Regions from separate parts of the Shewanella mangrovisoli genome, predicted to be linked through region 1. Evidence: predicted binding sites of a transcription regulator. Region 1 holds the regulator's gene; each other region holds the start of a gene.

Region 1 (3,759 bases):
GTGTGGGTTGTATGTACTGCGTGGCGGCGTGCCCCTACAAGGTACGTTTTATGAATCCCGAAACCAAAGTGGCAGACAAGTGTAACTTCTGTAAGGACACGCGTTTGGCCCGGGGTGAAGAGCCCGCCTGTGTGACGGTGTGTCCGACCGATGCCTTAGTCTTTGGCGATGCCAACGATCCACAAAGTGATGTGGCAAAACTGCTTAACACTAAGATCACTTACCAAGATAAGACCCATTTAGGCACCAAGCCTAGGGTATATCGCGTTCCTACCAAAAGAGGGGGGATTTGATTATGAACAATACTTGGGGCGATATGGCGCAATATGATCCCGTCACTTGGCATTGGATCATCGCCGTGTATCTGTTTATGGCGGGCTTATCCGCCGGAAGTTTGCTGATTGGCATTGGCCTGCGTTGGTTTAATAAGGATCAAGCGCAGGGGGAGACCAGTATTCTCAAGGCCGCTGCCATTATTGGCCCAGTGGCCATTTGCCTAGGCTTGGCATGTTTAGTGTTTGATTTAACGAAGCCTTTCCACTTCTGGCTGATTTTAATCAACTATAACTTCCAGTCCGTTATGGCGATTGGGGTATTAGCGCTACTGGCTTACTCACCCTTGGCATTTGCCTACGCGATTCTTGTGCTGCGTGACGAACTGCCAAAGTGGGGCTTAGGTTTCCTCGTGCCTATTGCTAAGCTGCTGATGCCCTTTAGAAAGCTGATTGAAGTGTTGCTGTTTATCCTTGCGATTGGCGTGGGCGCTTATACAGGCTTCTTAATCTCGGCCATGAATGCCTATCCGATGCTGAATACCGCGGTATTGCCGGCGCTGTTTTTAGTCTCTGGTTTATCGGCGGGCGCTGCTGCCAATGCGGTGCTGGCGCTGGTGATGTTCAAGACTGATAGCCACGACAAGACCTTAGCCAAAATGCATGGCTTAGAGCTGCCAGTGATGGCCATCGAAATCATGTTCCTGTTTATGTTGTTTTGCGCCTTGTACTTTAAGGGCGGCGCGGCTGCTGTGGCGCTGGCATCACTCACCTCTGGCGTGTGGGCGAGCGTATTCTGGATTGGCGTGGTTGGGGTTGGTTTTGGTATTCCATTGCTGTTTATGCTGTTGCCTGCCGCGACTCGCCACAGCAAGGGCGCGATGATCATGGTGGCCTGCGCCAGCTTAACCGGCGTGTTAGCACTAAGACACTTTATTGTGTATGCGGGACAAAGCTATCTAAGTTAGTGCTCTGGTGAACTGCAATCTCGATGGGATAAGTCACACATCCCCTGCAAGCAAAAAGCACCGGTAACGGTGCTTTTTTATGGCGGCAATTGGCAGCGATTGGAAGGGGATTATTGCGGTAATTATTGCGGCAATAGCTCAATCACAGATTTCACCGTAAGCACTAAGGCGCTGATAGCGCAGAGGGCTAAGGTTGCCATCTTGGTCTTATGCTTATCCACATTCCCCACCAGTTTACCCGCCACTAAATAGCCTAAAAAGACCGAGGGCAGCAGCATCAGGGATAACCATAAATGCTTGATTTCGAGCAGGCCCGTCACCCCAAGGATGACCAGCGCTATGGTTGAGCTGAAGATAAAGAAGGCTGAGAGTGCGGCGCGAAATTTTGAGGCATCCTTACCCGCTAACAAAATCGCCATCGGTGGGCCACCAATGGCGGCAATATTACCGAAGATCCCCGATACCACGCCCGCGCCAAACAGAGTCGCTTTATTCACTGGCAGGCTGAATTTATACAGGCTCAGCACCACGGCGACCGCCACAATGCCAGCAATCGCCAGACCAAGAATCGGCTGCGGCGCAAACAGCAACAGGCTGGCACCGATAAAACCTCCGGGCACTCGACCAATCAGCGCATATTGCAAGCCGTTGAATTCTAAATGGCCGCGCTCACGCAGTAGGGTGAGCAGGGCGATGGAAAAACCCATCACAATCACCGGGGCTGGCACTAATTCGGGGTCGACAATATACAGCAGCGGACTCGCCACCACAGCAAGACCAAAGCCAATCAGACTCTGGGTGAGGGCACCTAAAAACACAATCACAGACGCAATGGCGAGCGTTTGTGGATCTATCAAGGAGAACATAGGATTCCATCAAAAACAAAATAGGGATCGTTACTCTAACCCATCAGGCAAGATGAGTATTAACGATCCCTAATAATTAGTTACGGCAGGATTATGGACGCCTGAGCGTTATTCCATATCTTCCCACTCGATCCCCATTTCGTCCATCAACCGTTTCGCTTCGGCGGGAATGCTGTCTGGGCTATCTTTCGACAGATCGGCATCATTAGGCAGAGGCTGGCCGGTGTAGGCATGCAAAAATGCTTCACACAAGAGTTCGCTATTGGTGGCGTGGCGCAGGTTGTTCACCTGACGACGGGTACGTTCATCCGTGAGGACTTTTAGCACTTTGAGCGGAATAGACACAGTAATTTTCTTTACTTGTTCATTCTTCTTGCCATGTTCAGCATAGGGGCTGATGTATTCCCCATTCCATTCAGTCATTGACTCACCTGTTATAACGCTAAATTCGGGGCAGATTTTAAACCCTTACAGATAACAGTCAAATTATTGCTACTATTTCTTAGTGATTGCAAACAGATTTCTTTATGTTTAGACGTCTAAACGTCTTAACGCCTATTGACGATGCCACTGGGCTTAGGTACATTTAGACGTCCAGACATCTCTTTGCGAACTTAGGAGTTCCCGATGACCGCAGGCAAATTAGTGACCGAACGTCAATTAGCCACATTAGCAGTGCGTCAGGGTATCGAAAGCGATACTCAGTATGGCGCTGTGGTGCCGCCAATTTACCTGTCGACGAATTACGCCTTCGATGGTCATAAAAATCCTCGCGAATTTGATTACAGCCGTTCCGGCAATCCTACCCGCAGCATCCTAGGTGATGCCCTAGCTAAGCTGGAAAAGGGCGCAACTGGTGTGGTGACTTGCACTGGTATGGCGGCCATTACCTTAGTGACTACGTTGCTTGGCCCTGATGACTTGCTGGTGGTGCCCCACGATTGCTACGGCGGTTCGTACCGTTTATTCACTAACTTGGCTAAAAAGGGCCAATTTAAACTGCTGGTGGTCGATCAAACCGACGCTCAAGCGCTCGAGCAAGCTATCGCCCAGCAACCTAAGATGGTGTGGATTGAAACCCCCTCTAACCCTCTGCTGCGAGTCGTCGATATCGAAGCTATCGCGAAGGCGAGCCACGCCGTGGGCGCTTTAGTGGTGGTGGACAACACTTTCCTCTCGCCAATTTTGCAGCAACCGCTGTTACTGGGTGCCGATATCGTTATCCACTCCACCACTAAGTACATCAATGGCCACAGCGATGTGGTGGGCGGCGCTGTGATCGCCAAAGATCCTCAACTCGGTGAGACCTTACATTGGTGGTCGAACACCTTAGGCTTAACGGGGTCAGCTTTCGACAGTTATCAAACCCTGCGTGGCCTGCGTACCTTAGCCGTACGCATTCGTGAGCACCAAAGCAATGCCCAGCGTATTGTGGATGTGCTGACAAGTAGCCCAGTGGTGAGCAAAGTGTATTACCCAGGCCTTGCGGAACACCCCGGCCATGCCATTGCCGCCAAGCAGCAAAAAGGCTTTGGCGCTATGCTGAGTTTTGAGCTTAAGGGCGGCGAGGCTGAAGTGGTCGCCTTTTTAGATGCCTTAAGTTTATTCAGCGTGGCCGAGAGCTTAGGTGGCGTTGAGAGTCTCGTGGCCGTG
Region 2 (3,759 bases), 410 kb from region 1:
AAAGCATTATCCTATATCTTGCCCATTAGGCAATGCTGTTTAAATCAGAAAATTTTCATCATGTCGATGACTGATGCTTGCAAGCTACTCACAGTGGCCCGATGGCCAGTCTAAGCGCCAGTATCTTTTACCTTGCTCATCCTCGAGGACATTAATCGTCACCACCGCCGCCACGGGTAAGGCGAGCTGACTGTAAAAACCTAAGGTTTTCACCGCTCCCAGCGCCTTTGACATCAAGTGGCGAATAACCCCACCGTGGGTCACCACCCAGATATTGGCCGCGGGGGCGTTGGCATTAAACTCCCCATGGGCCTGTTCATCATCCATCGCCAGCAGGCCAAACTCTTTATCGAGGATCTGTTCTATCGCACCATCGATACGGGCCTCGAAACTTGCCATGGCTTCGCCATTGGGCGGCGTCACCTCCCAGGGATTCTGCCAATAGGCCGCCATCCGTTCGCCGTCGTGTTGATATAAGTCATCGAGTAGGCAGCCATCCCAATCGCCGAAGGCTATTTCCTGTAACTCCTCCAGCAGGTTGACCTTGAGCATCGACGGCGCGGGTGCATCTAAACTTATGCCTACAGACGCACTCGAATGCAGCTCGGCCGCAAAGGCCTTGGCAAACTCGGCGCAGCGCCTCGAGGTCGAGCTATAAATGCCGTGGCACACAGTCGCCTGCGCCTCAACCGCCGCCGACATCTGCCGCCAGCCCTTTTCGCTCAGTGGCACATCGACTCGGCCTCGCAAAATCGCCCCGCCCTCGCATTCTCCATGGCGTAACAGTAATAACCTGAGCTGCTTCATCTGATCTTTCCTTTTAGCGTTTTTATCTGCCTTATCTCGCCTATGCTATACCAACTTTAACCTTGCCCTGACAATCCGATGTCGCGTATTATGGACGTCTATACGTATAAATGTCCAAAACATAACGAACGACATTCAATAATAAAATGCAATTTGTCACCCGATTGCGTACTTTGGACTCAACTTAGCTGTAGTAAAGGTAATCATTTATGGCGATATCTCTCCATCGAGCCAGCCAAGCACTGGCAGACATTCGCAACCAGTTGTCAAAGCGCATTCTGATTTTAGACGGCGCCATGGGCACTATGATCCAAGGCTACAAGCTTGAGGAAGAGGATTACCGTGGCGAGCGTTTCAAGGATTGGCATACCGACGTTAAGGGCAATAACGATCTTTTAGTGCTGACTCAGCCACACATCATCAAACAAATTCACATCGACTACCTAAAAGCCGGTGCGGATATTATTGAAACCAACACCTTCAACGCCACTACTATCGCCATGGCCGACTACGATATGCAGTCGCTGTCCGCCGAGATTAACCGCGAAGGCGCGCGCCTCGCCCGTGAGGCCTGTGATGAAATCGAGCAAGCCACGGGTAAGCCACGTTATGTCGCCGGTGTGTTAGGGCCTACTAACCGTACCTGCTCTATCAGCCCCGATGTTAACGACCCAGGCTTTCGTAATATCCACTTTGATGAGTTAGTGACCGCTTACTGCGAATCGACCCGCGCCTTAATTGAGGGCGGCGCCGATATCATTATGGTCGAGACTATTTTCGATACCTTAAACGCTAAGGCCGCCTTATTTGCCATAGAAACCGTGTTCGATGAACTCTTTGGGCCAAATTCGCCAGCGCGTTTGCCTGTGATGATCTCAGGCACCATTACTGATGCCTCGGGCCGAACCCTGACCGGACAAACCACCGAAGCCTTTTATAACTCCCTTCGCCATATCAAGCCCTTATCCATCGGCCTTAACTGCGCCCTCGGCCCTAAGGAGCTTCGCCCCTACGTTGAAGAACTGTCGCGCATCGCCGAGTGCTATGTCTCGGCGCACCCTAACGCGGGTCTGCCAAACGAGTTTGGCGGTTACGATGAAACCCCAGAGGATATGGCGAGCGTTATCCAAGAGTGGGCCCGCGAAGGCATGCTCAACATTATCGGCGGCTGCTGTGGTAGCACGCCCGAGCATATTAAGGTTATTCGCGAAGCCGTAGAGCCATTTGCACCACGGGTATTACCCGAAATCCCCGTCGCCTGCCGTCTATCGGGTTTGGAACCGCTCACTATCGACGCCCAAACCCTATTTGTGAACGTGGGTGAACGTACCAACGTCACCGGTTCGGCCAAGTTTTTAAAACTGATCAAAGAAGGTAAGTTCGAGCAGGCGCTCGATGTCGCCCGTGAACAGGTAGAAAGCGGCGCGCAGATCATCGACATCAATATGGACGAAGGCATGCTCGATGGCGTGGAGGTGATGCATAAGTTCTTAAACCTTATCGCCTCTGAGCCGGATATCAGCCGTGTGCCGATTATGATCGACTCCTCTAAGTGGGAGGTGATTGAAGCGGGCCTCAAATGTATTCAAGGCAAGGGAATCGTCAACTCTATCTCCTTGAAGGAAGGCGAAGAGAAGTTTATCGAGCAGGCAACCCTAGTGAAACGCTACGGCGCTGCGGCCATTATTATGGCGTTCGACGAGCAAGGTCAGGCCGACACTAAGGCGCGTAAAGTCGAGATCTGTACCCGCGCCTACCGCGTGCTAGTCGATAAGGTCGGCTTTCCGCCCGAAGACATTATCTTCGACCCGAATATCTTTGCCATTGCCACGGGTATCGATGAGCACGATAACTATGCCGTCGATTTTATTGAAGCCATTAAAGAGATTAAGGCCACCCTGCCCTACGCGATGATTTCGGGTGGGGTGTCGAACGTGTCGTTCTCCTTCCGCGGTAACAACCCAGTGCGTGAGGCGATTCATGCGGTATTCCTGTACCACGCGATTAAAGTCGGCATGGACATGGGTATCGTCAACGCGGGCCAATTAGCGATTTACGATGATATTGACCCCGAGCTTAAGGATAAGGTCGAGAACGTCGTACTCAACCTGCCTTGCCCAGTTGAAGACTCAAACAATACCGAACAATTGCTTGAGATTGCTGAAAAATTCCGGGGCGATGGCTCAAGTAGCGCGAAAAAAGAAGATTTAGAATGGCGCTCATGGCCGGTGAATCAACGTCTCGCCCATGCGCTGGTCAAAGGCATCACCGAATTTATCGACGAAGATACCGAAGCGGCTCGCCAACTTGCCTCACGACCACTTGATGTTATCGAAGGCCCGCTGATGGACGGTATGAATATCGTCGGCGATCTATTTGGCTCGGGCAAAATGTTCCTGCCACAGGTGGTGAAGTCGGCGCGGGTGATGAAAAAGGCCGTGGCCTACCTCAACCCCTTTATTGAGCAAGAGAAGGTCGAAGGCCAATCTAACGGCAGAATTTTGATGGTCACGGTGAAGGGCGATGTGCACGATATCGGCAAGAATATTGTCGGCGTTGTGCTCGCCTGTAACGGCTTTGAGGTATTCGATTTAGGCGTGATGGTGTCGGTGGAGCGCATTCTTGAGGCCGTGAAAGAGCACAATATCGACATTATCGGCATGTCTGGGCTTATCACCCCAAGCCTCGATGAGATGGTGCACAATGTGAAAACCTTCCATCGCGAAGGCCTCACCATTCCGGCGATTATCGGCGGCGCCACCTGCTCGAAAATTCATACCGCAGTGAAGATTGCCCCCCATTATCCCCATGGCGCGATTTACATTGCCGATGCCTCCCGCGCAGTGCCTATGGTCAGCAAGCTAGTGAGCAACGAAACTCGCCAAGCGACGATCGATGAGACCTACGCCGAATACGAAGAGATGCGCATTAAGCGTTTATCGCAAACCAAGC
Region 3 (3,759 bases), 1.7 Mb from region 1:
GTTAATATTCAGCAAAATGATGGCTTTACTCCCACGCCTGTGGTGTCCCATGCCATTATTTGCGCCAATCGTGAAGCGGCGCTGAGTGGTGCCGCGTTAAGCGATGGTTTGATTATTACCCCATCCCATAATCCGCCGCAGGATGGTGGCATCAAGTACAATCCTCCCCATGGCGGCCCGGCCGAAGGCAATATCACCGCCTGGATTGAGTCCCGCGCCAATGATTACTTGCGCGCAGGGCTGAAGGGCGTTAATAAGCTGGCTTATGCCGACGCGTTAACCTCGGGCTATGTGCATGCCATCGATTTGATTACCCCCTATGTGGCGGATTTAGTCAATGTGGTTGATATGCACGCTATCGCCAAGGCTAAGCTGAAATTGGGCGTTGACCCATTAGGCGGCTCGGGTATTCATTATTGGGCGCCGATTGCCAAGCATTATGGTATCGATATCACCTTAGTGAACGATAAGGTCGACCCAAGTTTTAGTTTTATGTCGCTGGATAAAGACGGCAAGATCCGCATGGATTGCTCTTCGCCCTATGCGATGGCAGGCCTACTGGCCCACAAAGAATCCTTCGATTTATGTGTCGGTAACGATCCTGACTACGACAGACACGGTATCGTGTGTCCGGGCACGGGGCTGATGGATCCCAACCACTATTTAGCAGTTGCGATTGATTATCTGCTGACCCACAGACCTGAATGGAGCGAGCAGTTAGCCATCGGCAAGACGCTGGTATCGAGTGCGCTTATCGATAAAATCTGTGCCTTTCATGGCAAAAAATTACTCGAAGTCCCCGTTGGCTTTAAGTGGTTCGTCGATGGGTTAGCCGAGGCAACTATTGCCTTTGGTGGTGAGGAGAGTGCGGGCGCCGCGTTCCTGCGCCGTGATGGCACGACTTGGTGTACCGACAAGGACGGTTTTATTCTGGTGCTGCTTGCGGCCGAAATGCTTGCGGTTACTGGCAAGACGCCGGGGCAACGTCATCAAGAATTAGTGGCGCAGTTCGGTCAAAGTTTCTACAAGCGTATCGACAGCCCGATTAGCCTCGAGAACAAAGCCAAATTTGCCAAGCTCAATGCTGAGACCTTAAACGCCACTCTGCTGGCGGGTGAGAAGATTGATGCCGTATTAACCCACGCCCCAGGTAACAATGCCTCGATTGGTGGCATCAAAGTGACTACGGCCAATGGTTGGTTTGCGGCGCGGCCGTCGGGCACTGAGGCGTTATTTAAGATTTACGGTGAGAGCTTTATCAGTGAGCAACATCTTGCCGATATTATTAAGGATGCACAGGCCTTGATTGATAAGGCGCTTAGCGCCTGATCTAACGTTTAAGCATTCTTTACAGATAAAAAAACGCACTCATGGAAATCCTATGAGTGCGTTTTTATTTGCAGCGATGAGCGGCAGAAGCCACTCACTCGGATGCTAACAGGTTATGATCAGTACTCGAGATGGCAACTTGGTAAGTTGTTCTTATCGATATAGTTTTGATGATATTCCTCGGCCACATGGAATTGCTGCAAAGGCACGATTTCAGTCACGATGTGGCGTAATCCCCAACGTCCCGAGCGAGCAAAGGCCAGTTTAGAGGCTTCAGCCGTCGCTTTTTGCTCACGGTCGTGGAAGAAAATGGTACTGCGATACTGAGTGCCAATATCGCCACCTTGCATGTTGAGCGTGGTTGGGTTGTGGTTCTTCCAAAACACATCCAGTAACTCATCGTAGCTGACAATCGCTGGGTCAAATTCCACTTGTACGACTTCGGCATGGCCTGTCTTGCCTTTTTTGACTTCCTCATAGGTGGTCGCTTCGTTATTGCCACCCATATAGCCACAGGTCGCGTTGGTCACGCCGTTGACTTGTCTAAAGAAATACTCCACGCCCCAAAAACAGCCGGCACCGAAAGTTGCTAACGCCATGATAAATCCTGATAGAAGTCTAGATGGCTAAGGATTGTGATAAAACTCATGCCTAAAAGCAAGTGTGTCGACAAAATTAATCCTATGTCGGCCAAATGTGGCTAAGATGCTGTGGTTTTGCCGTGAAATGCGCTTGTTTGACCAGAATGACAGAGTAACGGCCCAAAAACTTGTGTTAGTATGGATGCGCTTTTTAAGGCGGGTAGCGATAAGTGCAATGAAACAGGCAGTTATTGCCATAAATCCAGCCTTTAACACGCTATTATAAGGAGAATTCTGTGTTACAAGCTCTGTTAGATTCGAAGGATTTTCTCGCGCTGACCCTCGCCAATCCGCAAACCCTCGGTGATGAGTTTAGTTTCACCTTAGGGGAACATACTCGAGTCGAAGTGTGGGACACGGGCGTCATCGTTTTTGAGCCAGCACAAGCCCAAGGTAAGGATGTCATTCTCTCCTGCGGTGTCCACGGTAATGAAACCGCCCCCATCGAACTCTGCAATACCTTAATCAAACAGCTTCTCCAACAAAAAATCATCGCCAAACAACGCACGCTGTTTATTATTGGCAACCCTTTAGCGATTAATAATGGCACTCGCATTATCGACGAAAACATGAATCGTCTGTTTAGTGGCGAGCATTCAAATCCACCGGGGTTAGTGAATCCTGAGCGGGTGCGGGCGAAAAAATTAGAAGCCTATGTCGACCGCTTCTTTAACGGCGCAGCCGCAGGGCGCCAGCGAATTCACTACGATTTACACACGGCGATGCGTGCGTCAAAACACGAAAAGTTTGCGATTTATCCTTATCGTCCCGGCCGTGCTTATAGCGCCGAGCAAATCATGTTTTTAGCGGCAAGTGGCGTGGATACTGTGTTATTTCACCATGAGCCGACGACGACCTTCAGTTATTTTTCCTCCGAGCAGTATGGCGCCGATGCCTTTACCATTGAATTAGGTAAGGTGTATCCCATGGGGCAAAACGATATGACGCGTTTTATTGCCGCCCAAGAGATGTTTATGCGCCTTATCACAGACAAACCCTTAGCGCTTGAGCCATTCTCGGCGGATAAGGTGAATCTGTACCAAGTGTGTCGGGTGATTAACAAACATTTTGATGATTTTGAATTTACCTTCGCGACTGATGTCGAAAACTTCCGAGCTTTCCCTAAAGGCTTTGTATTGGCCCGCGAGGGCGGGCAGGAAATTAAAGTCGAACAGGAATTTGAAGCGATTGTCTTCCCCAATGCTAAGGTGCCCATCGGTAATCGCACTGTGATTTGCCTGATCCCTTCAGTCGCGCCAGATGTTCGCTAGTTTTGTAAAGCATTATATACATGCCCACAGGGGATTAGTTGTCGTTTGAACTGTGCCAACGGTTGATAGGTAGTTTACGTTAACGTAATGTTCATCCGGCATATTCGTATAAATTAGGCGTTGTGGATTTTCCATGGCGTAACGAGATAACAAGAGCACAATATGAGCAAAGCAACACTCAACACTGATACAGTGCACCGTGTCGGCTTCTTGGATAAGGCATCGCTTCACATTCCTATCCTTCGAATTCTACAAGCAGACGGCACTACCTATGAAACCGCGGTTTTGCCTGTAATAGATGAAGCCTTAGCCACCAAAATTTACGATACTTGCGTATTCACGCGGGTACTCGACGAACGTATGTTAGGCGCGCAGCGTCAGGGACGGATCAGCTTCTATATGACCTGTACGGGTGAAGAAGCGGCGATCGTCGGCAGTGTCGCGGCGCTTGATTCTGAGGACGTGATCCTCGCGCAATATCGCGAACATGCGGCGCTGCGTTACCGTGGTTTTACCAC
Region 4 (3,759 bases), 170 kb from region 1:
ATCGCGGGTCACTTGCTGCAACTGCTCGGTATATTGGGCATCGCTTAGCTCCCCTTTGCGCCAGCGGCTACGTAAGCCACGGATAGCAGGCGTTTGTGGGAATGAGCCAATTGTGGTCGTGGGCAGTAATGGCAAACGATACTTGCGCTGCTGTACCGCTTGGCGCTCAGTAAATTCGCTCACACGTTCATAGTCGGCTTGGGTCAGCGCAGTCACACGGGCGATGACTTTTGCATCCGCCGCCAGTGCTTTAGCCTCACGACGTGCCAAACAAGTGTTAACTATCTCTTTGGCGGCGACAGACTCAGGAGCCTGTAACAATTGGCGCACATTAGCCAGCTCCAACAGCTTTTGCTTAGCAAACGCAAGCTGTTGACGTAGTGCCGGCGTGAGCGTTGTCTCCACCTCTAAATCCACAGGGCTGTGAAGCAGTGAACAGGAAGAGCCAATCCATAGGCGCGCACCTAAGTCTCTGGCAACACTGCCGATACGCTCGACAATCAGGTCAACCTCTGCCGCCCACACGTTGCGACCATTTACTACGCCTGCAGAGAGAATTTGGTCTGATCTTAAGGCATTGGCAAACAAGGCCAATTGTTCAGGGGCAGTCACTAAATCGAGGTGCAGCCCCGCCACTGGCAGCGCGGAAACCAGCGCCTGATGATGACTAATGCTGCCATAGTAGCTAGTGAGTAAAATCTTCACTTGAGCCGTTTTAAGCGCTTGATAAGCTTCGCTAATCGCCGCTTGCCAATCGGCGGTTAATTCAAGCGCCAGAATAGGTTCTTCAAGCTGTACCCAAGTCACGCCCTGCGCGGCAAAACGCGCAAGAATGTCGGCATAGGCCTTTAACAGATTGGGCAATAGGCTGAGTTTATCGAAATCCTGACCCACGGTTTTGGCCAGATACAAGTAACTCACAGGACCTAACAACACGGGCTTGGCTTGATAACCCAGCGCCTGTGCCTCGGCCACTTCATCAAAAAACTGCTCATAGGCGATAGAGAACACTTGGTCTTGCTTAAGCTCTGGCACTAAGTAGTGATAGTTAGTGTTGAAATACTTCGTCATTTCAGAGGCTGGCGCATCGGTGCCAGTTGGCGCACGGCCACGGGCAACGCGGAATAAGGTATCAAGATCGATAGCGCCCTCGCCGCGGTGGCGATCTGGAATAGCGTTAAGGGTCGCACTCAGGGTTAACACTTGATCGTAAAAGGCAAAATCACCCACTGGCACTTGCTCGATCCCTGCGGCCACTTGCCATTGCCAATGGGTACGACGTAACTCCTTGGCCACCTCATGCAGTTCAGCTTGAGTGCTCTCACCACGCCAGTATTTTTCGAGGGCAAATTTCAGTTCACGACGACGCCCGATACGGGGAAAACCAAGACTGTTTAATTGCATACCATATCTTCCTTTATTTGAGATAAGCCATATTCGGCACTAGCACCCAGCTGATGGTGTTTTCTTGGCAATTTTTCGCATTTAAGCCTAGATAAATCACAATGGGCGTCTGGACGTCTAGAAGTTTATTGTGATAGTCTCTATGCCAGCAACCGAATTGATTTCAAGCACAACATGAGCGAAATTCACTTGGAGTGATCATGATCGAACTAAGACATCTGCGAACCTTAATGGCACTGAAGGAAAGTGGCAGCTTGGCGGGCGCAGCCAAAAAACGTTTTGTCACTCAATCGGCTCTCTCCCATCAAATTAAGGAGTTAGAGCAACGAATTAACTCGCCCATTTTTGTGCGTAAAAGCAAACCGCTCTCTTTTACTCAAGAAGGCGCACGCCTGTTGCACCTCGCCGAAGAAATCCTGCCTAAGGTGTTAGAGACGGAAACGGATCTGAAAAATGGCCTAGAGACAGAGACCAATCAACTCAGAGTGGGGATTGAATGCCACAGCTGTTTTCGCTGGTTAATGCCAGTGATGGAACAATTTAGGCAAGATCATCCGCAGGCCGAGTTAGATCTGTCGAGCCGTCATCTGTTCGATTCGCTCAATGCCTTAGAAATGGGCGAACTCGATATAGTGCTGACCTCGGATCCCGTGCCGGGGCACTCGCTCGCCTATCAGCATTTGTTTGATTTTGAAGTGAAGTTAGTGGTTGCCAAGGATCATCCCTTAGCGAAAGAAGCCTATGTTACGCCTAAGCAATTGGCTCGCTTACCCATTATCAGCTACCCAGTACCACTGGCGCGTTTAGATATTTACCGCCACTTTTTAGAACCTGCAGGTGTTGAGGCGGGTGAACAAAAGACCTGCGATTTGACCATGATGTTATTGCAACGCATCGCCTGTAAGGACGGTATCGCCGCCCTGCCCAACTGGTCAATCAATGAGGGACATGGCTTGAGCCTCGCCGCCGTTAAACTCGGCCAAGAAGGCTTAAAACGCCCACTATTCGGTGCCTACCGCCGCCACAGCGCGAACTCGGCCTTAGTGCAAAACTGGCTGCAACTGGTGGCAAGCGAAGGCTTAGCGCGTCAGCAGAAATCCAATTAAGTCGTAAAAACAGTAATAAAAAAAGCCTGCAATCGCAGGCTTTTTTATTAAAGGCACATGCCTAGAGCGGGTTGAGTAACATGCCGCGCATCGAGAGCACACGGCGTAGAATCAACCCGGGAGAATTTTGATTACGGGTCTGGCGCAGATTATGGGCGATCATAAACTCTTGGCGCAGATCCTGATCGAGATCTAAAGCCTCAAAGGCTTCGATGGTTAAGGTCTGCTGCTGATTATCAATCAATGACTTAATCACGCTTAACGGGAAAGATTGCTCAGAGCTGGCATTTAAGTATGCAAAGGCCGTTAAGGCAATGATTTGCCCGAATACGCTAAACAGCGCCAAGGTTTGTACTTCATCGGGATCAACTTCAACATCCGGCATATCGACTAAGCTGTCGACCGCATCGGTAGCAATATTTTCCGTGAGTTTCCAATAACCTTGCACTAATTTCTTATAGGGTTGGGGTAATTCATCGAGGCGCTCTTTCAAATAGAAGGTGAAGGCATAACGATAAATATTGACCTGGCCTAAACGGATCAGGGCGTCTTTTAAGGAACGAGATTTAGGATTTACGACGCCTGAAGCCTGCGCCGAATTACTGCGCATCAACATATGGGCAGCTAATGCGGGATCGCTCGAAATAATATCGATCACATTACGAATGTCGCCTTCGGCAAGGATCGCTTTTTTGAGTGGAATTAAGATCCCACGGCGACCGATCACTTGCTCTTCATTCGCTATGATGGCTCTCACTTGAGTAAAAACCTGTTGCTCAAGATCTGTCATAAGACACTTTACACCTGTTAATTTGCTATAAGATGATTCGAATACCGCTCACATCATACCCAAACTACAAAGAATTTCAGCCCTAAGTCGTAGAATAATTGTGACTATGCTTTAGATGCAGTGATCTACAGCACAAGCAACGACTTAGGCTATCTGAATATAGGGCGAACTTATAAAGAATACACCGAGAAAATGGATTTTTCTCTGCGTATAGCCAAACAACAGAAATAATAAGGCCAGACTAAGTCTGGCCTTATATAAATGAACGATTACTCTCAAGCTTAGAAGCGGTAACCCACAGTCAAGCGAATATCACGTCCGCGACCAGCGTAATAGCTATCACCCCAAATGCCACCGTAATAACCCGAGCTAACATACTCTTTATCAAACAGGTTATCGATACGCAGGCTCGCTAACCAAGCGTCACGGGTATAGTTCAGGGCCAGATTACCTAAAACA

What was found. The regulator MetJ, encoded in region 1, represses methionine synthesis genes. The targets are predictions, from matches to a motif close to TAGACGTCTAGACGTCTA.
Region 2: the regulator MetJ is predicted to act here: its motif matches at 899-916, upstream of metH (methionine synthase).
Region 3: the regulator MetJ is predicted to act here: its motif matches at 1,941-1,958, upstream of msrA (peptide-methionine (S)-S-oxide reductase MsrA).
Region 4: the regulator MetJ is predicted to act here: its motif matches at 1,515-1,532, upstream of metE (5-methyltetrahydropteroyltriglutamate--homocysteine S-methyltransferase).

Annotation. Positions count from the first base shown of each region.
Region 1 covers NZ_CP080412.1:4,162,827-4,166,585, reverse strand. The annotation lists gene K0H60_RS18125 (4Fe-4S dicluster domain-containing protein) at 1-293, shown strand, start outside; gene nrfD (NrfD/PsrC family molybdoenzyme membrane anchor subunit) at 296-1,240, shown strand; gene K0H60_RS18115 (sulfite exporter TauE/SafE family protein) at 1,363-2,106, opposite strand; gene metJ (met regulon transcriptional regulator MetJ) at 2,215-2,529, opposite strand; gene metB (cystathionine gamma-synthase) at 2,752-3,759, shown strand, end outside.
Region 2 covers NZ_CP080412.1:3,749,667-3,753,425, forward strand. The annotation lists gene K0H60_RS16465 (histidine phosphatase family protein) at 85-807, opposite strand; gene metH (methionine synthase) at 1,017-3,759, shown strand, end outside.
Region 3 covers NZ_CP080412.1:2,449,897-2,453,655, reverse strand. The annotation lists gene pgm (phosphoglucomutase (alpha-D-glucose-1,6-bisphosphate-dependent)) at 1-1,329, shown strand, start outside; gene msrA (peptide-methionine (S)-S-oxide reductase MsrA) at 1,449-1,928, opposite strand; gene astE (succinylglutamate desuccinylase) at 2,207-3,241, shown strand; gene K0H60_RS10710 (thiamine pyrophosphate-dependent dehydrogenase E1 component subunit alpha) at 3,404-3,759, shown strand, end outside.
Region 4 covers NZ_CP080412.1:3,992,897-3,996,655, forward strand. The annotation lists gene metE (5-methyltetrahydropteroyltriglutamate--homocysteine S-methyltransferase) at 1-1,404, opposite strand, end outside; gene K0H60_RS17405 (LysR family transcriptional regulator) at 1,605-2,510, shown strand; gene K0H60_RS17410 (HDOD domain-containing protein) at 2,572-3,300, opposite strand; gene K0H60_RS17415 (TonB-dependent receptor) at 3,582-3,759, opposite strand, start outside.